One region of the Leifsonia sp. Y878 genome, then DNA from elsewhere that is predicted to be linked to it. Evidence: predicted binding sites of a transcription regulator. Region 1 holds the regulator's gene; each other region holds the start of a gene.

The links. The regulator LexA, encoded in region 1, represses DNA repair genes until DNA is damaged. The targets are predictions, from matches to a motif close to TCGAACANNTGTTCGA.
Region 2: AC25Y4_RS04195 (DUF222 domain-containing protein) is a predicted target of LexA. The motif match lies at 8,332-8,347, and genes of this name have one in related genera.
Region 3: AC25Y4_RS05475 (HNH endonuclease signature motif containing protein) is a predicted target of LexA. The motif match lies at 3,833-3,848, and genes of this name have one in related genera.

Annotation. Positions count from the first base shown of each region.
Region 1 covers NZ_JBYHFS010000002.1:876,824-886,571, forward strand. The annotation lists gene metE (5-methyltetrahydropteroyltriglutamate--homocysteine S-methyltransferase) at 1-1,306, shown strand, start outside; gene lexA (transcriptional repressor LexA) at 1,480-2,199, opposite strand; gene AC25Y4_RS10265 (LysM peptidoglycan-binding domain-containing protein) at 2,573-2,893, shown strand; gene AC25Y4_RS10270 (histidinol-phosphate transaminase) at 2,982-4,070, shown strand; gene hisB (imidazoleglycerol-phosphate dehydratase HisB) at 4,080-4,700, shown strand; gene hisH (imidazole glycerol phosphate synthase subunit HisH) at 4,697-5,329, shown strand; gene priA (bifunctional 1-(5-phosphoribosyl)-5-((5-phosphoribosylamino)methylideneamino)imidazole-4-carboxamide isomerase/phosphoribosylanthranilate isomerase PriA) at 5,383-6,129, shown strand; gene AC25Y4_RS10290 (SseB family protein) at 6,113-6,934, shown strand; gene AC25Y4_RS10295 (ATP-dependent helicase) at 6,974-9,748, shown strand, end outside.
Region 2 covers NZ_JBYHFS010000001.1:892,427-902,174, forward strand. The annotation lists gene AC25Y4_RS04155 (ABC transporter permease) at 1-264, opposite strand, end outside; gene AC25Y4_RS04160 (ABC transporter ATP-binding protein) at 251-1,267, opposite strand; gene AC25Y4_RS04165 (LolA family protein) at 1,264-2,334, opposite strand; gene AC25Y4_RS04170 (hypothetical protein) at 2,577-2,942, opposite strand; gene AC25Y4_RS04175 (SulP family inorganic anion transporter) at 2,990-4,681, opposite strand; gene AC25Y4_RS04180 (SHOCT domain-containing protein) at 4,874-5,281, shown strand; gene AC25Y4_RS04185 (hypothetical protein) at 5,427-6,308, shown strand; gene AC25Y4_RS04190 (HNH endonuclease signature motif containing protein) at 6,365-6,883, opposite strand; gene AC25Y4_RS04195 (DUF222 domain-containing protein) at 6,942-8,093, opposite strand; gene AC25Y4_RS04200 (J domain-containing protein) at 8,456-9,388, opposite strand; gene AC25Y4_RS04205 (DUF1345 domain-containing protein) at 9,464-9,748, shown strand, end outside.
Region 3 covers NZ_JBYHFS010000001.1:1,166,355-1,176,102, forward strand. The annotation lists gene valS (valine--tRNA ligase) at 1-1,493, shown strand, start outside; gene AC25Y4_RS05465 (N-acetyltransferase family protein) at 1,494-1,940, shown strand; gene AC25Y4_RS05470 (hypothetical protein) at 1,945-2,214, shown strand; gene AC25Y4_RS05475 (HNH endonuclease signature motif containing protein) at 2,323-3,780, opposite strand; gene AC25Y4_RS05480 (methyltransferase domain-containing protein) at 3,989-4,828, opposite strand; gene AC25Y4_RS05485 (M3 family metallopeptidase) at 4,883-6,937, shown strand; gene AC25Y4_RS05490 (SDR family NAD(P)-dependent oxidoreductase) at 7,020-7,817, opposite strand; gene AC25Y4_RS05495 (SRPBCC family protein) at 7,814-8,248, opposite strand; gene AC25Y4_RS05500 (ArsR/SmtB family transcription factor) at 8,245-8,628, opposite strand; gene AC25Y4_RS05505 (benzoate/H(+) symporter BenE family transporter) at 8,651-9,748, opposite strand, start outside.

The DNA of each region.
Region 1 (9,748 bases):
GCCGCACGACGTTGAAGACGAGTCAGAGCTCGGCGACGACCTCAGCAGCTGGCTGGCCTTCGCCGACCAGAAGGTGGCGCAGGTGGCCACCCTGGCGCGGGGCCTCGCCGACGGCACGGCGGCGATTCAGGCTGAGTTGGATGCGGCATCCGCTGCCCTGGCCGCCCGCCTTGCCGCCCCTGGCGTGCGTGACGGTGCCGTGCGCACCCGCGCAGCCGGCCTGACAGACGCGGACTTCAACCGCGGCGACTACGCCGCGAGGGTCACAGCACAGGACGCGGCTCTCGAGCTGCCGTTCCTGCCGACCACCACGATCGGGTCGTTCCCGCAGACCGGAGAGATTCGGCGCGCCAGGGCCCAGTTGAACAAGGACGAGCTGACCCTCGAGGAATACACCGCCCTCATGCGTGCAGAGATCGCCAGGGTCGTCGAGCTGCAGGAAGAAATCGGCCTCGATGTTCTCGTGCACGGTGAGCCGGAGCGCAACGACATGGTGCAGTACTTCGCTGAGAACCTCGACGGTTTCGCTGTCACCCAGAACGGTTGGGTGCAGTCGTACGGCAGCCGCTGCACGCGCCCGTCGATCCTCTGGGGCGACGTGTCGCGCCCGAAGCCGATCACCGTCGACTGGTCGGTCTACACGCAGTCGCTCACCGAGAAGCCCGTCAAGGGAATGCTCACCGGACCGGTGACCATCCTGGCGTGGTCGTTCGTGCGCGACGACCAGCCCCTCGGCGAGACGGCCCGACAAGTGGCGTTGGCCCTCCGCGACGAGATCGGTGATCTCGAGGCCGCCGGCATCAAGATTGTGCAGGTGGATGAGCCTGCCCTGCGCGAGCTGCTCCCGCTCAAGAAGAAGAACCAGGCCGACTACCTTGACTGGTCTGTGGGCTCCTTCAAGCTGGCGACCGCCGGTGTGGCTGCCGTCACGCAGATCCACACCCACCTCTGTTACTCGGAGTTCGGGGTCGTCATCGATGCCATCCGCAACCTGGATGCCGATGTCACCAGCATCGAGGCCGCCCGGTCGCGCATGGAGGTCGTCAGCGACATCCAGAGCAGCGGATTCGACCACGGCATTGGGCCTGGCGTGTACGACATCCACTCGCCTCGCGTGCCGAGCGTGACAGAGGTCACTGAGTTGATCAATCGGGCGCTGGAGTCGATCCCCGGCCGACAGGTCTGGATCAACCCTGACTGCGGCCTGAAGACCCGCGGCTACGACGAGACGGTCGACTCGCTCCGCAACATCCTGGAGGCGACGCGCGCCGTGCGCGCCGCGTCAGAGGTCGCTGTCTCCGCGTAATCGCGGCGGTGGCGCGGCCACACATGGAAATGGTCCCGGCTGGAATTCCAGCCGGGACCATGTGTCGTTGGTCGAGGAGCGAGCGTCAGCGGGTGTCTCGAGACCTCGCCGGTGCTGGTTTCGAGACGGCCCTGGCGGGCCTCCAGAAGCAGCGGTATTAGGCAGCAGCGGGATTAGACGGAGCGGAGTACCGCGACGACCTTGCCGAGGATCTCGGCGAAGTCACCGACGATGGGCTCGAAGTTGCTGTTGCGGGGGAGTAGCCAGGTGTGGCCGTCGCGCTGCCTGAAGACCTTGACCGTTGCCTCATTGTCGAGCATGGCGGCGACGATCTCGCCATTCTCTGCCGTCTTCTGCTGGCGCACGACAACCCAGTCGCCGTCGCAGATGGCGGCGTCGATCATTGATTCGCCGACGACCTTGAGCATGAACAAGTCACCCTTGCCCACCAGCTGGCGGGGGAGCGGGAAGATCTCGTCGATCTGCTGGTCGGCCGTGATGGGGATGCCGGCAGCAATGCGGCCGACGAGCGGCACCATTGCGGCGTCACCGATCTGGGCGCTGGGGAAGCCCTCCTGCTCGGCGATGGTCGCATCTTCCGGCGCCTGCGGGATCTCGATCAGAATCTCGAGGGCGCGGGGACGGTTCGGGTCACGGCGGAGGTATCCACTGAGCTCCAGCTGGTTGAGCTGGTGCGTCACGCTCGACAGCGACGCGAGTCCGACGGCATCGCCGATCTCGCGCATGCTCGGCGGGTAGCCGCGCTGGCTCACTGAGCGCTGGATGAAGTCGAGGATAGCCAGCTGCTTCTCGCTCAGGCTCTTCCGTCGCCTGGTGCCGCTCGCGCCAACCTTGTCGTTCTTGTTGCGTGAACTGCTGGTGTCTTGCGTCACTGTCCTCGCCTCTCATGCCTGTGGTGCGCTGTGCGAATGGCACGTCCGCTTGAATGTCGGTGGTGTCTGGTTGAGTACAACCGAACAATCGAAACTGTATCTGGCACACCCCTATTCGGCAAACGTTTGTTCGAGTGTGTCGCACATTTCTTTTTGGTAACAACCGCACACATGCTTGATTGTTCGAATAATCGAATATATATTCGGAACATAGATTCGTACCTGGCTCTCCCGGCCGAGAGCCGGGTACGTCCTTACCTGGAGGTTCGACATGAACGCAGTAGTGTGCATCGGAACACGTTCCACCGTCTCGCCCTTTGGCGGGGTACCCACAGCAACACCAATCACACCAGCCACAACCCCACGTCCCGTCGTGGCGACAACTCGCCTGCGTCTGACGCGGCGGGGTCGCGTCGTCTTCACGACGCTCGCAGCCGCTCCTCTTGTTGCGGCGGCATTCTTCCTTGCCCTGAGCGGTGGCGTTGCAGAGGCCTCAGGGGCCGGCACGGCCTCCGGTGCGGCCGACTTCGCCTACATCACGATCTCCGCGGGGGAGACCCTCTGGGAAGTTGCCGAATCACTGGCACCCGCCGCCGACCCGCGTGACGTCATTGCCGACATCGTCAACCTCAACCAACTGGCGAGTGAAGACGTGCAGCCCGGCCAGCGGCTGGCTCTGCCTGCGTCCTTCTAGGCGCGACGTTTCGCCGGGCGGCATCGCCTGGTGCGCCGCCACGCTTAGCTGAGAGGTGCTCTCACCTCCCAACGGTAAAGTTGGGCGAGTGACCAGCCTCGATGACCTTCCCCTTCGCGATGACCTCCGTGGTCAGACCCCATACGGCGCTCCGCAGAAGAGCGTCCCCGTTGCCCTCAACGTCAACGAGAACACGCACCCCATCCCAGAGGCTGTCGCGCATGACATCGTCGCGTCACTGGCCCGTGCGATCCTGACGGTCAATCGTTACCCAGACCGCGAGTTCACCGAACTGCGGGACGGTCTGGCTCGCTACCTCGGTCACGGCCTCACCCGCGACAACATCTGGGCGGCGAACGGCTCCAACGAGGTTCTCCAGCAGGTGCTGCAGGCGTTCGGCGGGCCTGGGCGAACGGTGCTCGGCTTCGCTCCCACCTATTCGATGTACTCGATTCTCGCGTCGGGCACCGGCACCCGCTGGGTAGCCGGCGACCGCGATGCCGATTTCGAGCTCTCTCCTGAGACTGCTGCCGACTGGGTGCAGCGCACGAATCCCGATCTGGTGTTCCTGTGCTCGCCGAACAACCCGACGGGTACCCCCCTTTCTCTCGACACCATCGAAGCGGTCTACAACGCCACCACCGGCATCGTCGTGGTTGATGAGGCCTATGCAGAGTTCGCGCCGGTCGGTGCGGCCAGTGCGTTGACACTGTTGCCGGGCCGGGAGCGCCTGTTGGTGTCTCGCACGATGAGCAAGGCGTTCGCATTTGCCGGTGCTCGCGTCGGCTATCTGGCCGCCGATCCGGCCGTCGCCGATGCGCTCCGCCTGGTGCGCCTGCCGTACCACCTGTCCGCGCTCACGCAGGCCGCCGCGAATGCCGCGCTCGCCCACTCCGGCGAGATGCTCGCCATGGTCGACGAGATCAGGGGACAGCGCGACCGCCTGGTCGTTGAGCTGGAGAAGCTCGGGTATGCGCCGCACCGCAGCTGGAGCAACTTCGTGCTGTTCGGCGGTGTGAAGGACCCGCACGCGACGTTCCTCGCGCTGTTGGATGAAGGCATCCTGATTCGTGACGTGGGAATCCCGAACCACCTGCGGGTGACGGCGGGGACCGAGGCGGAGACATCTGCCTTCCTAGACGCAATCGCGCGTGTCGACGCGCCCGAAGCCCAATAAACTAGCGACATGAGCTCACTTCCTGTCGCCTCGCACCGCACCGCTACCCTGCAGCGGAAGACGAGCGAGTCCAGCATCGTTCTCTCGATCGACCTCGACGGAACGGGTGTCAGTGACATTCACACGTCTGTGCCGTTCTACGACCACCTGCTGACCGCCTTCGCGAAGCACTCGCTGACCGACCTCACCGTGACAGCGGATGGCGACACCGACATCGACGTGCACCACACCGTGGAAGACATCGGCATCGTGCTCGGCCAGGCCATCAAGCAGGCCCTCGGGGACAAGGCAGGCATCTCCCGCTACGGCGACGCACTGGTTCCCCTCGATGAGGCGCTCGTGCAGGCCGTCGTCGACATCTCCGGCCGTCCATACCTCGTGCACACCGGCGAGCCTGCCGGGTTCGAATTCCACCTCATCGGTGGGCACTTCACCGGGTCGATGGTGCGCCACGTCTTCGAGGCCATTACCTACAACGCCGGCCTGACCGTGCACGTCACCGTGCAGGGCGGCCGCGACCCCCACCACATCGCCGAGGCGGAGTTCAAGGCGTTCGCGCGCGCATTCCGCCAGGCGAAGGCCCTCGACCCGCTTGTCGTCGGTGTCCCGTCCACCAAGGGTGCATTATGACCAACGTTGTCGTCTTTGACTACGGAACGGGCAATGTCCACTCCGCGGTGAAGGCTCTGGAATTGGCCGGCGCCGATGTCACGCTGACGTCGAACCGGAAGCTCGCCCTCGAAGCGGATGGGCTGCTGGTTCCCGGCGTCGGTGCCTTCAGCGCCGTCGTTGACGCTCTGAAGGCGGTCGGCGGCGACGAGATCATTGACCGCCGACTGTCGGGCGGACGCCCGGTGCTCGGCATCTGCGTTGGTATGCAGATCCTCTTCGAGCACGGCGTCGAGCGCGGCGTCAATTCTGACGGCCTCGGCGAATGGCCGGGTACCGTCACAGAGCTGAAGGCGCCCGTTCTGCCGCACATGGGCTGGAACACCGTCACGCCGGATGCCGATTCCGTTCTTTTCCGTGGAATCGCCGACGAGCGGTTCTACTTCGTGCACTCCTACGCCGCGCAGGAATGGTCGCTCGAGGTCATGCCTCCGTTCCCGATTCCGCAGTTGACCTGGGCAGACCACGGCGGGCCCTTCCTGGCTGCCGTCGAAAATGGACCGCTCACCGCCACGCAGTTCCACCCGGAGAAGTCGGGCGAAGCCGGCATCCGCTTGCTCACGAACTGGCTCGGATCGCTCAAACGGTAGTATCGAGAGTTCGTCTGGTCGCGCCAGCGGCACCCCACAATCAAGGAAATCCAATGAGTGAGTTCAACAAAACCCCGCGTCTCGTTCTGCTCCCGGCCGTTGACGTAGCCGGCGGCAAGGCAGTGCGCCTGACGCAGGGCGAAGCAGGCACAGAGACCAGCTACGGCGATCCCGTTGACGCGGCAGCCGACTGGGCAGCCCAGGGCGCCGAGTGGATTCACCTGGTCGACCTGGATGCAGCGTTCGGTCGCGGAAACAACACGTCTGTCCTGAAGAAGGTCATCAAGCAGGTTCGCGGCGTGAACGTGGAGCTGTCCGGCGGTATCCGTGACGACGCCTCCCTCGAAGCGGCGTTCAGCACGGGCGTCAAGCGCATCAACCTCGGCACGGCAGCGCTCGAGAACCCCGAATGGGCTGCCAGCGTCATCGCCCAGTACGGTGAGGCGGTCGCCGTCGGGCTCGACGTGCGCGGCACCACCCTCGCGGCACGCGGCTGGACCAAGGACGGCGGCGACATCTGGCAGGTCATGGACCGCCTCGAAGAAGCCGGATGCGCGCGCTACGTCGTCACAGACGTCACCAAGGACGGCACCCTGCAGGGCCCGAACATCGACCTGCTGCGCCAGGTGATGGACCGCACGCACCGCCCGGTCATCGCATCTGGTGGCATCTCCAGCCTTGACGACCTCGTGGCACTGCGCGAACTGGTTCCGCAGGGACTCGAGGGCGCCATCGTCGGCAAGGCTCTCTACGCCGGCGCATTCACGCTTGGCCAGGCGCTGGATGTCTCCGGCTCGTAATCTCGGCTCGACGGGAGCCCCCGGCGGCCCAGACGGGTCGGCCGGTCCGGCCGGTCCGGCCGATTCGGCCGGCCAGCCGTGGGCCGGCCGCGAATTCACGCCGAATACGCACGCCGACGACGACGGCAGTGCACCGGCGCAGCTGGTGTCAGCCATCCTGGCGTTTCGCTCCCGCGAGGCCGGCGAAGAGAGTGTCATCGACGCGATCCGTGAGTCTCGCCTGCTGATCCCGCTGATCGCCGAACTGGGCGAAGCGGGCGTCGGCGAGCATGGCCACATGATCGACAAGACCCAGGAGCTCTCAATCATCACGGTCGCGGGGCCAGACGGGCGCAATGTGCTTCCGGTCTTCTCCTCCGCTGCCGCCATGCAGGCATGGGACCCAGCTGCCAGACCGGTGCCCTCCAACGGGGTGACGGTCGCGTTGGCCGCTGCGCAGGAAAACACCGACGTCGTCGTGCTCGACCCGACAACGGAGACCGAGTTCGTGATCCGGCGGCCGGCACTCTGGGCGATCGCCCAGTCCAAACCCTGGACACCGAGCTATGCCAGCATCGCTGTGTCGAACGCGTTCCGGGAATCGGTCGCCTCTGAGCTCGCGGTCCTGGGGGTCGAACTCGTTGCCGGCGACCCGGATGCCCGGCTTGCCGGCCCTGAACTGATCGTGCGACTCGAACTGGTGCAGGGGCTCACGCAGGTGGAGCTGGATACCGTGCTCGCGCGACTGGCCAGCCGCTGGGCTGCCGACGACGCCGTTGCGACCGGCGTTGACTCCCTGAAGGTGCAGCTGATCTCCTCGGTCTAATCCTTAGGGAATGTCAGAGGAGTCGTTCAGGATGGTGTCATGGACCCGATCACCGGCCGATTCTCGCCTGCGACCCTGGCATGGTTCGGCGAGGCGTTCGCCGCTCCCACCGACGTGCAGCTCGGTGCCTGGGATGCTATTTCCCGCGGATCGCACGCCCTGGTCGTTGCCCCCACCGGCTCAGGGAAGACCCTCGCGGCATTCCTCTGGGCGATCGACCGGCTCGCCGCGCGGGCCAGCGCGGCACAGCAGAGTAGCGACGCCTCTGCGGCCGGCTCCGCTCAGGCCGGCTCTGCTCAGCTCGCGCCTACGCCGGCAACGCCTGGCACCCGGGTGCTGTACATCTCTCCGCTCAAGGCGCTGGGCGTCGATGTCGAACGTAACCTGCGGGCACCGCTGATCGGGATCGGACAGGCCGCACGCCGTCTGGGCGACGAACCCCCGCTCGTCACCGTCGGCCTCCGCTCAGGCGATACGCCGAGTGCCGAGCGGCGGCGGCTGGTCAAGAGCCCGCCAGACATCCTGATCACGACCCCTGAGTCGCTCTTCCTCATGCTGACGTCGGCGGCGCGTGAGACCCTGCGCACCGTCGACACCGTGATCATCGACGAGATCCACGCCGTCGCCGCAACGAAGCGCGGCGCGCACCTGGCGGTGTCTCTGGAACGCCTCGACGCCATGCTCGAGCGGCCGGCGCAGCGGATCGGTCTCTCTGCCACCGTGCGCCCGCCCAGCGAGGTCGCCCGCTTCCTCTCCGCAAGTGCGCCGGTGGAGATTGTCGCTCCGCCCAGCGGGAAGCGCTTTGACCTCTCCGTCGTCGTGCCGGTCGACGACATGAGCCAGATCGCACCGCCGGCCGAGCGGGAGGGCAGCGCCGCGGCATCCGCTCCGCAGGCCGGCTCCATCTGGCCGCACGTTGAAGAGGCAATCGTCGACCAGATCCTGACGCATTCGTCGGCGATCGTGTTCGCGAACTCCCGGCGGCTCGCCGAGCGGCTGACTGCCCGGTTCAACGAAATCTACGCCGAACGGCACGAGCTGGTTGCCGTCGGTGTTCCAGCCGAAAACTCACGGCCACCTGCCGAACTGATGGGGGCTGCCGGGCAGACGTCCGGCGCTGACCCACTGCTTGCTCGCGCCCACCACGGTTCGGTGAGCAAGGAGCAGCGGGCCCAGATTGAAGACGACCTGAAATCCGGCCAGCTGCGCTGCGTGGTGGCCACCTCCAGCCTGGAGCTCGGCATCGACATGGGCGCCGTCGACCTGGTCGTGCAGGTGGAATCGCCGCCCTCCGTGGCCAGCGGCCTGCAGCGGGTGGGGCGAGCCGGTCACCAGGTGGGGGAGATCTCCCGCGGCATCATCTATCCGAAGCACAGGGCAGACCTCATACATTCCGCTGTCGCAGCCGAGCGGATGACGGCCGGCATGATCGAGTCCATTGCCGTCCCAGCCAACCCACTCGACATCCTCGCGCAGCAAACGGTGGCAGCCTGCGCGCTCGAACCGATCGACGCCGAGGAATGGTTCGTGACGCTGCGGCGCAGCGCGCCGTTCCAGACGCTGCCGCGCTCCGCCTATGAGGCCACCCTCGACCTGCTCGCGGGACGGTATCCGTCCGACCAGTTCGCCGAGTTGCGCCCCCGCATCATCTGGGATCGCGACACCGGCACGCTGACCGGTCGGCCAGGCGCGCAACGACTCGCTGTCACCAGCGGGGGCACGATCCCCGACCGCGGCCTGTTCGGCGTATTCATGGTCGGTGCGACGGATTCAGCGACCAGCCAGGGCCGCAGGGTCGGCGAGCTCGACGAGGAGATGGTCTACGAATCGCGGGTCGGCGATGTCTTCGCGCTCGGCACGACGAGCTGGCGCATCCAGGAGATCACGCACGACCGGGTGCACGTCGTCCCCGCCTTCGGGCAGCCGGGCCGATTGCCATTCTGGAAGGGCGACGGGCTGGGCCGCCCTGTTGAGCTCGGAAGGGCGATCGGCGAGTATGTGCGGGAGTTGGCATCCGCTACCCCCACAGACGCACAGGCGCGATGCGCAGCAGGAGGGCTCGACGAACGCGCGGTCAACAACCTGCTCGCCTTCCTCGAGGAGCAGCGCGTGGCCACCGGGCACCTGCCCACCGACCGCACACTCGTCGTCGAACGCTTCAGGGACGAACTGGGCGACTGGCGAGTCGTGCTGCACTCGCCGTTCGGCATGCAGGTGCATGCGCCGTGGGCACTGGCTATCGGGGCGCGGGTGCGCGAGCGCTTCGGCATCGACGGCAGCTGCATGGCCAGCGACGACGGCATTGTGGTGCGCATTCCAGACACCGAGAACGAGCCGCCGGGCGCAGAGCTCTTCGTCTTCGACCCCGATGAATTGGAACAGCTCGTGACCGATGAGGTGGGCGGCTCCGCGCTGTTCGCCTCCCGGTTCAGGGAGTGTGCTGCGCGTGCCCTGCTGTTGCCCCGGTACAACCCCGGCCGCCGTTCGCCGCTCTGGCAACAGCGGCAGAAGGCATCGCAGCTGCTGGATATCGCCCGCGAGTTCCCGACGTTCCCCATCATCCTGGAGACCGTGCGGGAGTGCCTGCAAGACGTCTACGACCTGCCGGCGCTCACCGAGCTTGCGCGGCAGATCGCCGCGCGTTCCGTGCGCATCGTCGAAACCACGACGGATGTCGCCAGCCCCTTCGCGAGCACCCTGCTGTTTGGCTACGTGGCCGCGTTCATGTACGAGGGGGACTCCCCGCTGGCCGAACGCCGGGCGACGGCGCTGTCGATCGATTCGACGCTGCTGGCCGAACTGCTGGGCAGGGTT
Region 2 (9,748 bases), on a different contig from region 1:
GGAGGTGATGCCGACAAAGAGGCCATTCTGCGTGATGCGGTCAAGGAACGGCGGGCCCCGGCCGGCTTCAGGTTCACTGGTCGTCACCCGCACCGCGATCGCGATCAAGACGGGGATCGCGGCCAGGGCAAGCAACATGGCCCACGTGCGCCTGCGCCGAAAGAGCACCGACAGCTCAGACCCCATCAGCGCCCAACCGAACGAGGGCCGCGTGCGAATTGGTGCGTCACTGGACAACCGAGCTGGTGCGTCACTGGACAACATTGAACCCCTCTCCCGTCAATGCCACGAAACGGTCTTCGAGGGTGCTGCTTTCGACGGCGAAACCGCGCACCCGAACCCCGGCGGCGACGAGCGCGGCGACGATCGATTCCGGTTCGCCACGGTAGTCACCCAGTGGGGCGATCACAACGACGTCCTCAGGCCCATCGGTATGCACAGTGGCAGGCGCATCGGCCGGCACGGTGGCCGGCACCAAACCCAGCGCACTGAGCACCTGACCCGCTGCCACTGCATCTGGCGTGTGTACCCGCACCTCTGCCCTACCTGAACGCAGGTCGTCCAGGGTGCCCTGGGCCACCAGCCGGCCGGCGCTCATGACTGCGGCGTGGGTGCAGATCTGTTCGACTTCGGCGAGTAGATGGCTTGAGAGGAAGACTGTGGTTCCCTCCGATGCGAGCGTGCGCACCAGCGACCGCACTTCCCTGGTTCCCTGGGGATCGAGACCGTTTGTGGGCTCGTCGAGTACGAGCAGCTCGCGGGGCACCAACAAGGCGTTGGCGATACCCAGGCGTTGTTTCATGCCCAGCGAATATGCGCGCACCTTCTTGTTCGACGCGTGGGTCAGCCCCACACGATCCAGCGCACGTTGCACCCTGGCACTGCGGGTGCTGCCGGGTGCGTGGCCGTCTGCAGTATCGAGCCGGCGCAGATTGTCGGCACCCGACAGGAACGGATAGAAGGCCGGCCCTTCAACGAGCGCGCCCACGCGTGGCAAGACGTCACGCAGGCCAGCCGGCATGGCCATACCCAGTACGTTGATCGAGCCGCTCGTTGCCGACGCGAGCCCGAGCAGCATCCTGATGGTCGTGGTCTTGCCAGAGCCGTTGGGGCCGAGGAAACCGAATACCGACCCTCGAGGCACCGCCAGATCGAGGTCGGCTACGGCGCTCTGGTGACCAAACCGTTTGGTGAGTCCCCGCGTCTCAATTGCCAGGCCCGGTACAGGATTAAACGCCCGGTCTTGCGCAGGGGAAGGCCCCGTCACGAAGCGTTGGCTGCGGCCTGCAGCGTCTCGAAGGGAACAGAGCCGGCGAAGACACGACCGTCATCGGTGACGTACACATTCACGAGCGCCGTCGATAGCAGCCGTCCGCCGCTCACTGGCGTGGTCGCCTGGGCGAAAACGGGGGAACTTGTGATGTCAGCAGGCACCGTGGCAGCGGGAAGCTCAACGACAGTCGCCCAGCCAGAACCGCTGGTGGTGACATCGTCGGAGTGGTCTGCGCTCTGCTTCCCCTGCTCATCCGTCCAGCTCGGCAGTGCCTGGTTCTCCACCGTCGCGCCAGGAGGTGGCGTGAAGTCGAAGAGGGCGGCATCCGGTGTATCGAGGGACAGCTCGGTGAAAGCAAGCTGGAACGCGGGCTCGTCCTGTGCTCGCGCCTTGATGTTGACCGCGAGAGGAAGGCCGGTCTCAGCGTCAACGGAGATGGATGCCGATCCGACCAGCGTCTCGGGCGTCTGAGGCGTCAGGATCAGTTCGTAGGCCTCTCGGCCGGCAACGACGGCGTCGGTGCCGACGGTCACCTGTGTGCTGGGCTCAATGGAATCGACCAGGCGCTGGGCAAGTTCAGCGGGCGTCATCGTCGCGCTCGTCGCGCCGGGGGCAGCTGCTTGTTCCTTTTCGTCTGCAGGCACGGTGAGGGTGGTCGCGGTGTTGTCTTCGGAGCTGTAGAGCCAGACCTGGTCTCCGTTGACGACCAAGTCGGTCTCAGACAGCTGGTCGAGAACCTGCAGCCTGGCGTTCGTTGGACCGTCAAGATACACACGGATGGTGTGCGAGCCCGTGAGCAGGCTGAGGGGCGATTCGGCAGCTGAGCCGCCCATCGATCCACCCATGTCGAGCTCAGGAAGCCCCAGCTCAGACGTTTGCTCCATGGTTCCGGATAGTGCGGCGACATCGCTGTCTGCGACCAGCGCCAGGACTTCTGCCGGGCTCTTGTCCGGCAGGTCGACTGCTGCGTTGGCCTGCGATTGGCCGACGGCCACCCCTGCGACAACGACGACAGGAACGATCATCGCCGGAAGCCAGCGCGTCCACTTGCGATTGTTCATCTCAGCCACACCCCCGTGGTGCTCCGTGAATCTCACGTGTTGGTGTTGAGACTACGCTTCGAGCCCAGCGCACGCACCTCCTGCTGCCGAGAATCTGCCGTGACCCAGTGCTGGAACGGTGACGGTATGATTGTGGAAGACTTCCGGACCTTCAGGGTTCGGACGAGCACTGGTTGAGACAGTGCACTGAAGGCCCATGACATCACTGTCATGGGCCTTCAGCCTTGCTACATATCAGCCTCTTATGAAACCGGTTCGTCGACGATGCCGATGAACCTGCTGCCGATGCCGTCGACCTCTGAGCGTCGCATTCCTTCTGCGGGCTCTGGGAGTTCGTCGGCGTCATGGTACTCACACGTGATGTAGGTGAATTCCGGCCACCATTTCTTGGGCCTGGTTGCCTCGGTGAATCCGCACACGTCGCACGTCAAATGCACCCAGATCACCTTTTTGCCGGTGCGATTCGCCCTGGACTGCAGCAGCCATGCGGGCGGGTTCTGCTCAAATTCGGTGAACTCTTCAGGTGTCATACGCGTGGGAATCCCGTGGCGTGTGGCCATCTCAAGTGGGATGTCCAGTCGTAGTGCTGCTTCTCGTCGCGTAATCATCGTCATTAACGATAAACGGTCAAGCGTCGGGGTAAATCCGGTCTGGTTCAGTCCGTGTGTTTCGTTGCGGCTGCCACGGCGTCGTCGACTGTCGAAAAGGCCCGGCCAGACGCTTCCAGCGATGCAAACCAGTCGGTCTTCTGCACGAGGGCATGCGCTTCGTCTGGCAGCGCCGCGAGGTACAGGGTGCTCCCCAATCCCGCCAGTTCGTTATCGAGCTCCACGAGGTTGTCGATCACCGTCACCGAGATGAACTCCAGCGCCGTCGTGTCGAGGATGACCAGTCGGGGTCGCCCGGCATCCGCGACATCCGCTTCAATCACTTGAATCGTGCCGACGACGTTTGCCGTGTACAGCGGTTCTTCCAGACGGATGACCATATAACCGTCTCCGGAGCGCGACACGCTCACGCGTGGCCGGTTGAGCTCAGACAGCACGATGAAGAGTGTGAGCACAACGCCCACCGCAAGCGCCGGCAGGAGGCCGGCAGTCAATCCGAGCGCCGTCGTGACGACCGCGACGGAGAACTCGGCCGGGCTCAGTCGTGCCAGCCGCACGAATCCTCGTACGTCGATCAGTGACAGCACGGCGATCAGAACCATTGAGGCGAGGGTGGCCGCCGGCAACTGACTGATAACGCGACCGAGGAACAACGCAACGATCGTCGCCAGGACTGCCGTCACCACGGTCGCCAGCTGCGACTTGGCACCGGCCGCGCGCGTGACCGCGCTTTGGGAGAAGCCGCCGGCCGCCGGCATGGTGTGGAAGATCGCACCCACGAAGCTCGCGGCGCCTGTGGCGAAAAGCTCCCGGTTGTTGTCAATACGCGGTTCGCCGGCTGCACGGACGCTCCGTGCAACGGCTGCAGTCTCGAGGAAGGCGAGCACTGCAATGCCGAACGCGCCTGGCACCAGCGACGTCACATTCTCGAACGCCGGCAGTGTCGGCGCGGGGAAGCCTTCAGGCACCGCGGAGATGAGTGTGACGCCGAGTTTCGTGATGTCGGTGAATGACGTGAGCAGGATGCCGCCCACAGCGACGAGGAGAGATGCCGGTATCCGCGGGAAGAAGCGCCCACAGACGACCAACACTGCGATCGAGCACAGCGAGAGGATCACGGTGGGCAGGTTGAACTGCGGGATCGCCTTGACGGCGGCTATGACCGATGGGATGAACTCGTGGCCTGATGAGGTGACATCCGCCCCAAGCAGGCGCGGGATCTGCCCGACAGCGACGGTGATCCCGACGGCGGCCTTGATGCCGATCAGCGTTGAATTGCTGATGTACTCGACGAGCGCCCCGATGCGAAGCAGCCGCGCAAGGAGCAGTATCGCGCCCACGAGCAGGGTGAGTGTGACGAGGTCTCTGACAGCGTCATCAGAACCCGCCGCCACTCCTGAGCTCACCAGAGTTGCTGCCGTCAGCGTGGCAATGGTGGATGTCGTCGACACGCTCATGGCACGGGAGCCGCCGAGCAACGCGTAGATCAGCATCGGCACGATGCAGGTGTACAGACCGATCTGCACGGGGAGATCGGCGATGGTGGCGTATGCCATGGCCTGGGGCACCACCACGGCGCCAGCGGACAGTCCAGCGATCAGGTCGGCGGGGAGCCACGCTCGCTGGTATCCGACGAGCGTCGGGAGGAACCAGCGCGGTTTCGGCGCGGCAGGCGCGGTCGGATGGCTCATCACGGCATCCGCTTCGGCATCCGCTTCGGCATCCGCTTCGGCTTCCACGACACGGTATCCACCAGCTCACGCCTTCTCTCTGGTCATGATCGATTTTCACGGTACCTCCGCTGCGCGCGTTCGGCGAGGGAACGTTCTGCCCGGTGGGCGCACTATTACGCCAGATCTAGCCGAGACGGGGCACTCCCCACTAAGTTCATTCACACAGGGGCACCTCGCCGCTGTTCTGGGGAGGCAATCATGGATTTTTGGAGCAATGTGTGGAACGTCATCTGGCTGTTCTTCTGGAGTTTCGCCTTTATCGCCTATCTCTTTGCGCTCTTCGCGGTGATCGGTGATCTTTTCCGTGATCGCAAACTCAATGGCTGGTGGAAGGCGCTCTGGATCATCTTCCTGATCTTCCTGCCGTTCCTTACCGTGCTTGTCTACCTCATTGCCAGAGGCGGGGGAATGGCCGAGCGCCAGGCGCAGGTCGTGCAGCAGGCGCAGAAGGAAACCGCCACGTACATACAGAGCGTGGCCGGGCACAGCGCGGCCGACGAAATCGCCAAGGCAAAATCGCTGCTCGATGCCGGCACCATTTCACAGCAGGAGTTCGAGCACCTCAAGGCACAGGCGCTGGCCCACACCGCCGCCCCTGTGAGCTAGAGCTAAGAGCGAGCACGAACGAGTAAACCGGACGGCCGGGGCGAAGTGATTCGCCTCGGCCGTTCGTTGCGTACACGAGCAGCGCCTCGGCCGGCTGTGGCTGTGGCTGTTCAGTACGACATTCCGCCCCGTGAAACAATGAACCATGTCAGAAAACGCATCGCCCCTCGGCCTCATGCTCGATGTCGACGGACCCATCGCCAGCCCGGTCACCCGTACGATTTCCACGCCCAGCATCATCACTGACCTGATTGCGCTGGCATCGGCCAATGTGCCGATCGCGTTCATCACCGGGCGAAGTGCCGATTTCATTCGCGAACAGGTGGTCGGACCGCTCGTGAAGCAGGGTCTGCCCGCTGAGATGCGCATGTATGGGGTCTGCGAGAAGGGCGCCGTCTGGTTCCCGATCACCGCGACCGGAATGGGCGATGTCGTTGTTGACGACTCTGTGGCACTTCCTGCTGACCTCGTTGAGCGATTCAGACAGCTCATCGCTTCTGACTACAGCGACACGATGTTCTTCGACGAGACGAAGCTGGCCATGGTGTCCGTCGAACAGCGCACGGATGTGAGCAACGCCGACTTCCAGGCCGCCCAGCGGTCCTTCAATGAGACCGCTTACGACATCCTGGTCGAGTCCGGAGTCGGAGTGCGGTTCGGAAACCGTGAATCGGCGAATAGCGCCGGAGACGTGCCATTCCGCATCGACCCCACCATTATCTCCACCGACATTGAGTCCGTGAACCTCGACAAGGATCACGCCGCCGAACGCGCATTGGCCTTCTTCGCCAGCTCGGGCGAACTGCCCACCCTGTGGCGATCCGTCGGCGATTCCCGCAGTGACTACCTCATGGCTGATCACCTGCATGCTGCCGGCTACGACGTGGCCCACGTCGATGTGCGTCCCGCCGATGGAGTACTTGAGCGGCCGTACCCGGTCATTGTGATCGGTGAAGAGATTCACGACGAAGCCGGTTCGACGTTCCTGGACTACTGGGTCGACAAGCTCGGTATCGCTCGCGCCTAAGCCATTCGACGAACGCGCTGCTCTGATCTGTTCTGCTCTGTTCAGATCTGTTCTGCTCAGAACGGCGGGTTCTCTGGCAGTGGTGTGCGGGATTCCCGCAGCTTTCGGAGAAGTGGCGAACGTGTCAGTGAATTCGTGAGCAGTGAATTCGTGGGCAGCGGATGCCGGGGCAGTGGATCGGGTGGTTCGTTGATCCCGACGTAGCCGGTGGGCGTGGTCACGGTGACGCTGCCGTCGGAATCTCGTTTGTATCGGATCTTCGTCAGCGTCTTCAACCGGTGATCGGATGGGCAGAGCGGGATCAGGTTGTCTTCGTTGGTGAGCCCGTGGTCTCGAACCCATTCTTTGAGGTGGTCGACGTCTGAACTGACGGCGAGCCGGCTGCAGCCGGTCCGTGCGCAGGTACCGTACTTCACGGCGAGCCATTCGCGTTGCGCTTTCGTGGGCCGGTAGCGGGTCCGGTCGAAGCTGAGAACCTCGCCGGTGAACGGGTCGGTGCCCACCCGGCGGAACGCCGGGGCATCGATGAAGAGTTGCGCGGCGGTGACAGGGTCTATAGGGCCGTAGCCCTGCAATACTGCGGGCTGCTCGAAGGGAACCGGCTGGCCGGCCTGACCAGGCTGACCAGCTGGATCAGTAGCACTGGCGTGGCCCTCGTGACCCGAGTGCCCGCGGTGCCCAGAGTGGTCGGCCTGCCCGGCGCTGCTGGCCTGCCCAGCACGGCTGGGCTGCTCGGCGGACTTGGTGCCACCGAGGAGCCCATGGATGGGGACGAACAGCAGCGGCCGGCCGTACCTTCGCGGCAGTCGGGGTGCCATCGCCCGCGAGCCACCCGGCGAACAAGTCGGTACGGATCTGCGCCCGGGTACGGCACCGGTCCCGGCCCGTGCCGGCAGCCTTGGCTTCTTCCGCTTCCTTCTTCGCAATCCGCTTGGCTGTGGCATCGAGTCGGGCGTTGATCCGGATGCCGTCCGCGGCGCTGATCACCGCGAACACCGTGCACATGCCATCGTTCGCGGGTTCAATCAGGACGCGCCGGTCAGCCATCGCGCGGGCGTGGCGGAGTTCAGGGGGTTCGGCGAGAAGGCGTTGCTGCAGGACGCGGGCCTTCCGTTGGAATGCTTCCGGCGTGAGCTCCGCGGCCTTCTGGGCGAGTTCGGTGTCGTAATGGGCGATGACCTCCGGGTCGGTCAACCCGGTGAGATGGTTGACGGCGGCGCGGGCCTGCGCGTATCCGGTGTGACCGGCCTGGAACAGTGCCCAGAGCTGCGGCAGCGACTCGGCGAGCACCAGTCCTTCGTGGGCCATGGTCCGCACCTGATCGGGCGAGCGATGCAAACGGAGGCTCAGGTCGGTGGCCGCGGTCCGTTCGGCCAGGTCCAAAGCGTCGGGCTCACTCATCCCGCCCGGCGTCAAATAGATGCTGAGGTTGTTACGGGCCAGGCGGATTACCTCGGCCGCCGCCGCGACCTCAACGGCCATCGACCGGGCAGTCATGGACTGCGCGGTCTCCGCTTTTCGGAGCGCGAGGTTGATCGCGCCATGTGCGGACTCTGTTCCCGGGCCACCGACATCACCGATCAGGACCTGCGCCGCAGCCATCTGCTCAGCGACCGCCTCCTCAGCAGCCCGCTCTGCGGCTTGCGTGGCGGCCACTTGTTCCGCGGCCTCTTCCGCGGCCTCTTCCGCGGCCTGCTCTGCGGCCTCTTCCGCGGCCTGCTGCACGTCCCATTCGAAGACCCACCGCGAGAGCTGTTTCTCGGCATTGGACCAATTAAAGTCCACGGGTCCGCGCTGCGCCGCGGCGAGCTGAACGACAGTCGCGAGGGCGCGGTCGGCGAAGGAGGACGAGGGAAGAGTCGAAGCCGTAGGAACTGAAGCTGCGGAAGTGGAGGCATTGGGAACTGAGGCAGCAGGAAGCGAGGCCGCGGGAAGGGATGAGACCGAGCGCGTGGAGTGTGAAGTGGCGGGAGTGTTCACCGGCCGTTCGGGGTGTTCCAGCGCTGGATCCATGCCCCAATTCTAGATCAAACGTTCGAAAGAAACAAGAGGATTTCTCACACTACATGAACTCTATGTTCGACCCGTTTGATGAAGGCAACTGGCTTGATGAACGCACAACGGAGCATCCGTAATCACGGCGATCGTTAGTCAGCAACGAAGCGGATACCGTTCTGCAGTTGGCTACGCAGCTCAAAGACCTTTTCGAAACTGCCGCGCTGCAAGCCGGGCATACCATCGCGCAGAAGACCGATCAGCCTCGACCGTGTGAGCACGACCACACTCGGACGCCGACCTTTCGGCGGAAGAACTGCCGGCTCGGAGATCGCGCCATCAGGCACGACAACGACGAGTGCGGTGAAGCGCACCCGCAGCGACTTCGTCAGGCTTCTGGCGCTCGCCTGGAGGGCGTCGATGGGCTCCTCCCCCGGTGCGAGCAAATCCCCGACGAGTTCACCCTTTCGCACCTCGATCATGCAGCCCCAGTCCTCCGACATGATGCCGAACAGGCCAGCAGGACCGAGCACGATGTGATCAAGCTTGTCCGTTCCACCGCCCGTCTCCACGTCATGCCACGCGGTGTACCCGATTCCGAGCCCCGAAACCAGCTGCGCCGTCGCTTCCTCAGCGCCTGCCTTAGCGAGCAGGTGCCGAATCTCTCTGGGTGCAGACCGAATCAGTTCGGGATCATAGGGGTCGTCGAGCGACCTGCCCCTGCCTGACCACTCCCGCATCAGCTCAAGGTAGCGTTGCCTCGACCAGCCGCCGGGGTGCCCATGCATCCTGGCTCGCGGCCCCGACGGCCCACGGCGGGTTCCTGTTCTACCCGTCGAGAATGTCGATTCCGACACGGGCTCCGCACCGGTGAATCGCGAGCGATCATACGCGGCGCGCAGGGCTGGCGTTCCGATTCGCTCCCATGCCAATTGCACGGCGTGGAACTCTGTCGCGCTGCCGCCGGCATCCGGATGTGTCTGCCGCAACAGCCGCCGATAGGCGCGCTTCAGCTCATCGTCGCTGACGGAAGCCGTCACGCCCAGAATCTCGTACGGGGTGGACGCAGCCGGGCTGTCTGTCATCAAAATCTCTCGACATAGGTGATCAATAAATGCAGTACATCAAGATACCGGTCGTTTCTGTGCAACGATCGCCGTGTGAAGAGTTTTGATGCAAACGCCCCGCGCCATCACTCCGCTTTTCGGGTCGCAATCATGTTCGTCATTGGCATCATTGCGGCGCTCATCACGGGTGCGAGCGGGCATTGGGCGTTGGCTCCCATCGTCGGATGGGGCTGCTCCTGCATCGCGTACCTGGCTTTGGTGTGGACGCTGATCATTCCCATGGATGCGGAAACCACAGCTCGTCATTCGACCCGCGAAGACCCCACCAGACGCTCGACTGACTTCCTGGTCCTGTTGTCCAGCCTCGCCAGCCTGGGC
Region 3 (9,748 bases), on a different contig from region 1:
GTGCCAGCGGCGACATGATCGGCGAGCCGAAGCCGATCGTGCACCCGGTGAAGTTCTTCGAAAAGGGCGACAAGCCCCTGGAGATCGTCTCGACCCGCCAGTGGTACATCCGGAACGGCGCCAGGGACGAAGCACTGCGCTCACGCCTGCTCGAGCACGGCTCAGAGCTGTCGTGGCACCCCGAGTTCATGAAGGTTCGCTACGACAACTGGGTGGGCGGCCTCACCGGCGACTGGTTGGTCTCCCGCCAGCGCTTCTTCGGCGTTCCACTGCCCGTCTGGTACCCGCTCGACGCCGATGGAAATCCGCTGTTCGATGAGCCGATCCTCGCCACCCGCGAGATGCTGCCCGTTGACCCGTCAAGCGAGCCGGCTCCCGGCTTCGATGAGGCGTTGCGCGACCAGCCCAACGGCTTTATCGGCGAAGTTGACGTGATGGACACCTGGGCGACCTCCTCCCTCACCCCGCAGCTTGCCGGTGGCTGGGAGCGCGATCCTGAGCTGTTCGACCTCGTGTTCCCGTACTCGCTGCGCCCACAGGGCCAGGACATCATTCGCACCTGGTTGTTCTCGACCATGCTGCGTGCCGAGCTGCAGCACGGTGTTGCACCGTGGAAGCACGCGGCACTCTCCGGCTTCATCGTCGACCCCGACCGCAAGAAGATGTCGAAGTCCAAGGGCAACGTCGTCACTCCGGCCGGGATGCTCGAGCAGCACGGTTCAGATGCTGTGCGCTACTGGGCAGCATCGTCACGCCTCGGCACTGACGCGGCCTTCGATCCACAGAACCCGACGCAGATCAAGATCGGTCGCCGCCTGGCGATCAAGATCCTGAACGCATCGAAGTTCATCCTGACGTTCGAGGGTGACGCCAGCGCCCAGGTCACCGAGGCTGTCGACGCAAGCATGCTCGCCAACCTGCGTGAGGTTGTCGCGCAGGCCACCACCTCGTTCGAGAACTACGACCACGCACGGGCCCTTGAGCTCACGGAGAGCTTCTTCTGGACGTTCTGCGACGACTACCTCGAACTGGTCAAGGAACGCGCGTACGGAGACACGGATGCCGCACAGGCTTCTGCTGTCGCAGCCCTTCGCATTGCGCTGTCAACACTGCTGCGCTTGTTCGCTCCGTTCGTGCCGTTTGCGACCGAAGAGGCCTGGTCATGGTCGAACGACGGCTCGGTGCACGTCGCGCCGTGGCCCGTAGCCGCTGACCTCGAAGCAGGGGCAACCGGCAACATCGCACTGCTCGGTTTGGCCAGTCGTGCACTCACCGGCATCCGACGCGCGAAGACGGATGCGAAAGCTTCTCAGAAGTCTGCCGTCGTTTCTGCTGTAATTAGCGGTACACAGGACGAGGTGAGCTTGCTCGCACAGTCCGCCGCAGATCTCAAAGCAGTCGGTCGAATCAGCGAATTGACGTTCGTTGAGGGAAATGAATTAGCTGTCACTGACATCGTTCTTGAAACGGTGCCAACGAGTGAGGAGAACTGAATGTCAGTACACGTGCGGCCACTCGGGGACAAAGACTTCTTCCCCTGGCTGGGACTCTTCGAGGGCTACAGCGAGTTCTACGAAAGTGAACTCACGGACGAGAAGGCTCTGCAGGTCTGGAGCTGGATCATTGACAAGAATCACGACCTCGACGGTGCTGTCGCGGTTGATGAGAACGGTGAGCTCGTCGGATTCGTGCACTTCCGTCAGTTCCCGCGCACGCTGAGCGCCGACATGGCATTGTTCCTTGACGACCTGTTCGTGGTGCCGAGCTCCCGAAGTGCCGGGATCGGTCGCCAGCTCATGAGCTACGTGCAGGACTACGCTCGCGCGCACAACCTGCACCAGGTGCAGTGGATCACGGCAGCAGACAACGAGGATGCCCAGCGTCTCTATGACGACATCGGTACCCGCACCTCGTGGGTCACCTACGAGCAGGAAGTCTAAGGCTATGCAGCTTGGTAGCCGTTGGCCGCTCGGAGGCACTGCGCCGACCGGCCTGCCCGAAGTTGTCGAGATCGCGCTTCAGGCCGTCGAGGGTGACCTCGCGGCCGGTGACGCTGACACGTCGGACTGGCGCTGGACGCTGACCTGGTTGGAGGGCAGTCCCGTTATCGAACTCGATGATGGCACCGTCATCCGCTACATCAAGAAGGATGACAGCGCCACGATCACTCAGCCGGTTGTCGTCGATGACGACGACGACGACGATTGGATCTAGCGACTGGATCTAGCATCTGGAGGTAGCAACGGGCCGCCCCATTCATTGGGTCGGCCCGTTTGTCGTTTAAGGCGACGAGAGCAGCGCGTGAGATAACCAGTCGCCGGTTCAGTCCGTTCGGCGGTGTTGGCGCTGATCAGCTAGCTGATCTGCCAACCGGGTCGGGGACTTCGTCGCGACATGCCATCGCCGGCGGTTGTCGAGCCAGACCGGGGCCATGACCTCTGGGACTCCGTCGACCATCCGGATCTGCCAGTCCGACCGGTGAATGGTGCGGTGGTGGAACCAGCACAGGGTCACCCCGTTGCTGACATCGGTCGGACCGCCGAGCGCGGCGGGGATCACGTGGTGGATCTCCGCCCACGCTGCGGGGCTTTGGCAGCCAGGGATGATGCAGCCGCCATCCCGGAGGGTGATTGCCCGGCGTTGCTGCCCGGTGAAGCACCGGTCGGGAACGCCGAGCTCGATGATCTTGCCCTTCTTGCTGATCGTGACCGGTTGAACACCGCCGGTGCAGATCATCTGCTCCGTCGCGACGATTGAGATCGGCGCGACCTGCCCGTCAATGTGACCGGCACCGGTACCGGCGTCGAGGTCTCCCTGCCTGACGCTGACCAGCACCGTCGGCGCTGCCCCGCCAATCGTGGGCGCTTCGGCGCTTCGCGCCGCATTGTCAGCCATCATCGCCAGCAAGTCGTGGCCGAGCTGGTCCCTGGTGCGGTCGTCGTGCTCCAACGACTGCTGCTCGAGTTCGAGGTCGCGTTCTTCCGCGGTGAGCATCTTCACCTGCGCGGACCGCGGCGACATGTATGCGTCCATCAGCCGCTGGATCTTCGCGGCGACCTCGGGCATCAACCCGCCAGACACCGTGACCAACCCGTCGCGGACCCCACCCAACCGAAACCCCCGGTTGTGCATGGCCTGTTTCTCGTCGGGTTCCACCCCGTCCGGGTCGATGACCGACTTCCACACCAGTGCGTGCACCTCGATCAAACCCGCGGATTCCGGGGTCGTGGGCTCGGCCGCCGGGTCGGTCGGGATTCCGGTCGCTGCGGCCACCAATGCGGCCTCGGCTTCTTGTACCTGGGTGACGTCGATCCGGCCAAGCAGCGGCGACAACGTGCCGAGGATCACCTCGGCACTGTCCAGGCCGAGCTGGCCGCTCGCCAGGCCGGCAGCGACCGCGGGGAACTTCGGCGGGAACGCCATGCCATCCAGCCCGAATTGGGTGCGGACCTGCTTACCCATTCGGATCCGCTTCGCGATCGTCTTCGGTGACGCCAACGTCAACCGCTCCAACAACTCCGTGGAGTTCCGGCAGCCACGCTTGGACGAGAGCCGCTCCGACACCTCCAGCGTCGGCCGAGACCGCTCATCAATATCAGTGGACACCGCAACGCGGAGAGCGTCCGCGCACCGGCCAGCACGCTCCGCCACAACCGCTAGTGCCACAACGTCGTCTTCGCTCAACCCGGGGACAGCGGCACAGGGACGCATCTCGGAATACTCTTCGGTGAATGCCTGCAGCATGTCTAGAGCTGTGCGGGCATCCTCGATGTTGAGCATGATTCAATAGTACTGCAGTTCGAGTTATTAAGCGAGAGATTCTCACAAAGGTTCGAACATTCGTATTCTCGAGACCTGCCACAGGGCTCGAGAAGGTGCAGAGAGGCTTTCAGACGCAACGCGTCCACAGATTGGGTCGCTGGATTTCGAGACGGCCGCGGGCGGCTCCTCAATCAACGAAACCGAGATACTCGCATCCGCCGTGTCGTCACAGCGCGCGGCGCGCCAGGATCTCCCCGTGCGGCAAGCCGATCCATCCGTCGCGGTTCGCCGCCCACGCCAGCCACGCAGCCGACATCTCTCGCAGGTCAGCCAGGGTTGCGGCTCCCGACTCGATGGCGTGTGCCGCGAAGTTCGATTCCGTTGCGCGGGCTGCCCACATTTCGCCCCACCACTCGCGTTCGGCGTTGGAGCTGAAGCACCAGATCGACGCGTTCGCCTGCACGTCGGTGAAGCCCGCCAGGTGCGCCCAAGCTTTGAGTGCGCGGCCGGCATCCGGTGTTCCGCCGTTCCAGAACGCCACATCGCGGTACGCCGTCATCCAGAGGGCAAGCCCTGGCAGTTCCGGGTACCAGGCCGTGCCACCGTAGTCGACGTCACGCACCGCCAGAAGGCCGCCCGGCTTCAGCACCCGCTTCATCTCCTTGAGAGCCGCGACAGGGTTGGCCAGGTGCTGCAGCACCTGGTGAGCGTGCACGATGTCGAAGGAGTTGTCATCGAACTCGAGGGAGTACACGTCACCGACGTGAAAACTCACGTTGTGCACACCCTCGTCGGTGGCCAGTGCGTTCGCCTGCGCGACGATCTCAGCGGATTGGTCAACACCACGCACAAAGCCAGGGGCCACCCGCCGAGCAAGGTCGACCGTGATCGTGCCTGGCCCGCTCCCCACGTCGAGCACGGTGAGACCGGCCGCGAGCTCTGGGATGAGATACGCGGCGGAATTCTCCACCGTGCGCCAGGCGTGAGACCTCAGCACGCTCTCGTGGTGGCCATGCATGTATTCGTCGCGTACTGGTACGTCAACGGGTTCAGGCGAGTCAGTCATGACACGAGCCTACGACTGAAACCCGGCGGCATCCGGCCAATCTAGAGTAGGTGGATGGTCGACTCCGCAAATCCCTTCCTCAGCCAGAGCACGCTTCCGTTCCAGCTTCCCCCGTTTGCCACGATCAAAGATGACCACTACCGGCCGGCATTTGAGCAGGGACTCGCGGAGCAGCGGGCAGAGATCGACGTGATCACGGCCTCGACCGATGCGCCCACCTTCGAGAACACGCTCATCGCTCTGGAGCGAAGCGGCGTGCTCCTGAATCGTGTCGCGGAGGTCTTCTTCAGCGTGTGCTCGTCAGACGCGTCCGACTTCACGGCCGCGCTCCAGGAAGAGCTCGCCCCACTCCTTGCTGCGCACCAGGATGCCATCACTCTCGACCCAACGCTCTTCGCCCGAATCGCCGCGCTGCATGCCCAGCGGCATTCCCTCGACCTCGACGCAGAGTCGCTCTATCTCGTCGAGCGGTACCACACCGAGTTCACCCACGCGGGAGCGGCTCTCTCCGACGACGACAAGGCGCAGCTGCGTGAGCTGAATGCCGAGCTCTCGACCCTCACCACCCGGTTTGAGAAGAATCTCCTCGCCGACACAAACGCGCTGGCCGTCATCGTCGATTCAGTCGATGAACTCGACGGACTGCAGCCTGGGGCCATCTCTGCCGCCGCGGAAGCGGCGAAGGACCGTGGCCTTGAGGGCAAATTCGTGCTCACACTCGTGCTGCCGGCATCGCAGCCGGTGCTCGCCGAGCTGACCAATCGCAGCGTGCGCGAACGCGTGCTTCAGGCGTCACGCTCGCGCGGCATCCGCGGAGGTGAATTCGACACCCGTGCCCTCGTGCTCGAGATCTCCGCGCTGCGGGCCAGGCGTGCTCGCCTGCTCGGCTTCGACAACCACGCTGCCTACGTGGCAGCAGACCAGACGGCCAAGACACCGGATGCCATCCACGACATGCTCGCACGGCTCGCACCGGCCGCAGCCCGCAATGCGCGGACAGAGCAAGCGGCACTGCAGGGCCAGGCCGCACTGCAAGACCAGGCGGATGCCGCCACGCAGCTTGAGGCGTGGGACTGGGCGTTCTACACCGAAAAGGTGCGGCAGGCCGAGTATGACGTTGATTCTGCGGCGCTCCGCCCGTACTTCGAACTCGAGCGGGTGCTGCACGACGGTGTCTTCTACGCCGCCACGCAGCTCTACGGGATCACTTTCACCGAGCGTCACGACCTGGTCGCCTGGAATGCAGACGCGCGGGTATTCGAGGTGACGAACGACGATGGCTCCCCCGTCGGTCTCTACATCGCTGACTTCTACACCCGCGACTCCAAGCGTGGCGGCGCCTGGATGAACTCCCTCGTCTCGCAGTCAGAGCTGCTCGGCACGCCCACCATCGTGTGCAACAACATGAACATCTCACAGCCCGGCGCCGGTGAACCAACGCTGCTCAGCTTCGATGAAGTGAACACACTGTTCCACGAGTTCGGGCACGCGCTCCACGGTCTGTTCGCACAGGTCACCTACCCCAAGTTCTCCGGCACGAACGTCTTCCGTGATTTCGTGGAGTTCCCCAGCCAGGTCAATGAAATGTGGATGCTGTGGCCGGAGGTGCTGAGCAACTATGCGAGGCACCACGAGACAGGTGAGCCGCTGCCGACCGACGTCGTGGAGCGCATCGCGGCGTCATCCGCTTACAACGAGGGATTCTCCACGAGCGAATACCTGGCCTCTGCGATGCTCGACCAGTCGTGGCACCTCATCGACGCAGACACTGCCATAGCGGATGTCGCCGCGTTCGAGACCGCGGCCCTGGCCGAAGCCGGCCTCGACAATCCCGTTGTCCCGCCCCGGTACTCCAGCACGTTCTTCGCGCACACGTTCGCTGGCGGCTATGACGCCGGCTACTACTCCTACATCTGGAGCGAGGTGCTCGACGCAGACGCCGTTGAATGGTTCAGGGAGAACGGTGGACTCACCCGCGAGAACGGCGATCGGTTCCGGCAGCTGTTGCTCGGCGTCGGCGGCAGCGCTGACCCGCTGGCGGCCTACCGCAACTTTGCCGGGCGCGATGCGGACATCCAGCCGTTGCTTGACCGTCGCGGGCTCAACTAGCTACGGGCTCAACTAGCGGCGGGATCAACCAGCTGCGGGATCAACTAGCCGCAGGCTCCAGCTGGGCTGCCGGAGACCACACTCAGTCGACGAGCGCCCCTGCTGTCAGATTGGAGATCACACCGGTCATCGACCCCGCACGATCGGACGCCGCGAATGCGAGGTACTCGGCGACATCGGCGAGCGATGGCAACTTACCGAGCAGCGTCGTGCCCGCCAGCCCGTCGAGCCACTCATCCATCCCGATACCGCTGCCCGCGGCGATGCGGCCGAACATCTTCCCCGTGTATGAGGTGTCGTACGCGTCGGCCATGGCGTGCGGCCGCACGCACACCACACGTACGCCAGACGGACCCAGTTCACCAGCCAACGCTCGCGAGAATCCCTCAAGGCCTGCGCTCTGCGCGGCATTGCCGATGAGCCCACGCCCCGTGAGTCTCGCGCCCGGCGTTGAAATCGTGAGGATCACGCCGCTGGATTGCAGGGTCATCGGCCGCGAGACGGCTTTCGCGGTGACGAAGTTGGTCTGCAGGTAGCCGACGACGGGATGAAGGAAGTCGTCAAGCGACGTGTCGGCGATCGAGAGTCCTTGAACGTGGTCGAACCCGACAGCGTTCAGGGCGATATCGACGCGCCCAGCGGCATCCGTCACCTCGTCGACATGCCGGTCGACGGACTCCTGGTCCATCGCATCGACGACGGCGATCGAAACTTCTGCCCCCGCAGCGCGGGCACCGGATGCCGCTGCCTCGAGCCGCGGCAGGCTGCGGCCGGCGAGAAACAACCTGGCGCCTTCGCGGGCGAACACCTGGGCAGCTGCGCTCCCAATGGATCCCCCGCCGCCGTAGATGACGGCAACCTTGTCTTCGAGCAACATCATGCAACTCCACTCTCGTTGAATAGCCGTGTGAATCTATTGAGGATCTCTGTCCATCCTTCGGTGTGCTTGCCAACGGCCTCGGCGTCCGGCAATTTCTCATGCCGCACCTCAACGACCGTTGCGTCGCCGTCTGGCAGAAAGCTGACGCGCACCAGCGTGTCCTCCTGGTGCGTTGCAATCGATCGCCAGGTGAACTCGAGCGCCCTCGGTCGATCGATGACGGTATATCTGCCGGTGTGCACGAACGAGCGGCCTGGGTCATTCATCGTGATCGCGAACGACCCGCCAACCCTCGGGTCTGCGACAGCACCCGATGGTTCGCTGCCGTCACGCCGCATCCAGAGCGCCAGGCTTGCTGGATCGAGCCAGGCATCGAAGAGGCGTTCAGCGGATGCCGGGATCCGCCGACTCACCGTCACCACGGCGGTCATCGTGCCTCACCGCCGCTCGGACGCTGCTCGGTGGGGTCGTCGAGCACGAACGCCTCCAGGGCTGCGAGCCGTTGCTCCCAGAAGTCACGGTAATGCTGCATCCACAATGCGGCCTCACCCAGTGCCTCCGCGCGCAGCGAGAGCACGTGGTCACGCCCGCGCACGTGCCGCTCCAGCAGCCCGGCCCGCTCGAGCACTTTGATGTGCTTGCTCGTGGAGTTCAGCGAGATGGGAAACGCACTCGCGAGGTCTGTGACCCGCGCATCGGAGACGAGGAGGCGGTCAAGGATCGCCCGCCTGGTCGGATCGGCCACGGCACCCAGTACGGTGTCGAGGCGGCCTGCGTCACGACGGCCTGCATCACGCTGATATTCACCCATAGGGGTGAATATATGCCTTACCCTATTCGGCGGTCAATGCCCCTGTGCGATCACGCCGCGTCCAGCCGAGCCAGAGCATGACCACTCCGCCGACGACAAGACCCCAGAATGCCGAACCGATACCGACGACAGACACCCCTGATGCGGTCACCAGGAACGTGGCGATGGCGCTGATGCGGTGCTTCGGGTCGTCAAGGGCGCCCGTGACGCTGGTGACGAGTGCGCCAAGCAGGGCAAGACCGGCAACGGCGGTGATGAGGATGGGCGGCGAGGCTGCGACCAGCGCTGCGGCAAAGCCGGCTCCCAGACCAAGCACCAGGTAGACGGCACCAGACGAGACAGTGGCGATCCAGCGCTTGTCCTTCTCCGGGTGCGCCTCGGGGCTCGCCATCAACGCTGCCGTGATGGCAGCCAGGTTGATGCTGTGGGCGCCGAAGACCGAGCCGGCTGCCGTCGCGAGGCCAGAGCTCACCAGCACGGCGCGCGGCGGAGCCTCGTAGCCGAAGGTCGACATCACCACGAATCCCGGAACGTTTTGGCCGGCCATCGTCACGATGAACAGCGGCAGCCCGAGGCTGACGATCACCAGCGGGTCGAACACGGGCGGGGTGAAGACGAACGCTGGCTGCACCGTGCTCGCGCCCAGCCATTCGGTTCCGGCGGTCAGCCCGATGCCGATGAAGGCCACCAGCATCGCCGCAGGGACAGCCCAGCGTGGCGCAAGCCGGAACAGCGCCAGCCAGACGACGATGACTGGGATGGCCAGCAGCGGCTGTTCAACGGCTGCCGTGACAGGCGCCAGGCAGATGGGAAACAGGATGCCGGCCAGCATCGCGCTGGCAATCGGCTTGGGAATGCTCGTGATGGCACGACCGAGCGCCGGCCACAGCCCGCTCAGCACAATGAGCACCCCGCAGACCATGAATGCGCCGACGGCCGCCCCGAAATTGTCGGTGCTGCCGCTCGCTGCGACGAGAAGGGCGGCTCCCGGCGTCGACCAGGCAAACGAGAGGGGCATCCGAAACGCCAGCGGAAGTGCGATACACACGATCCCGACGAGCACGCAGAGCGTCAGCAGACCGGATGCCGCTTGCGCGTCACTGGCCCCCACAGCGTGAAG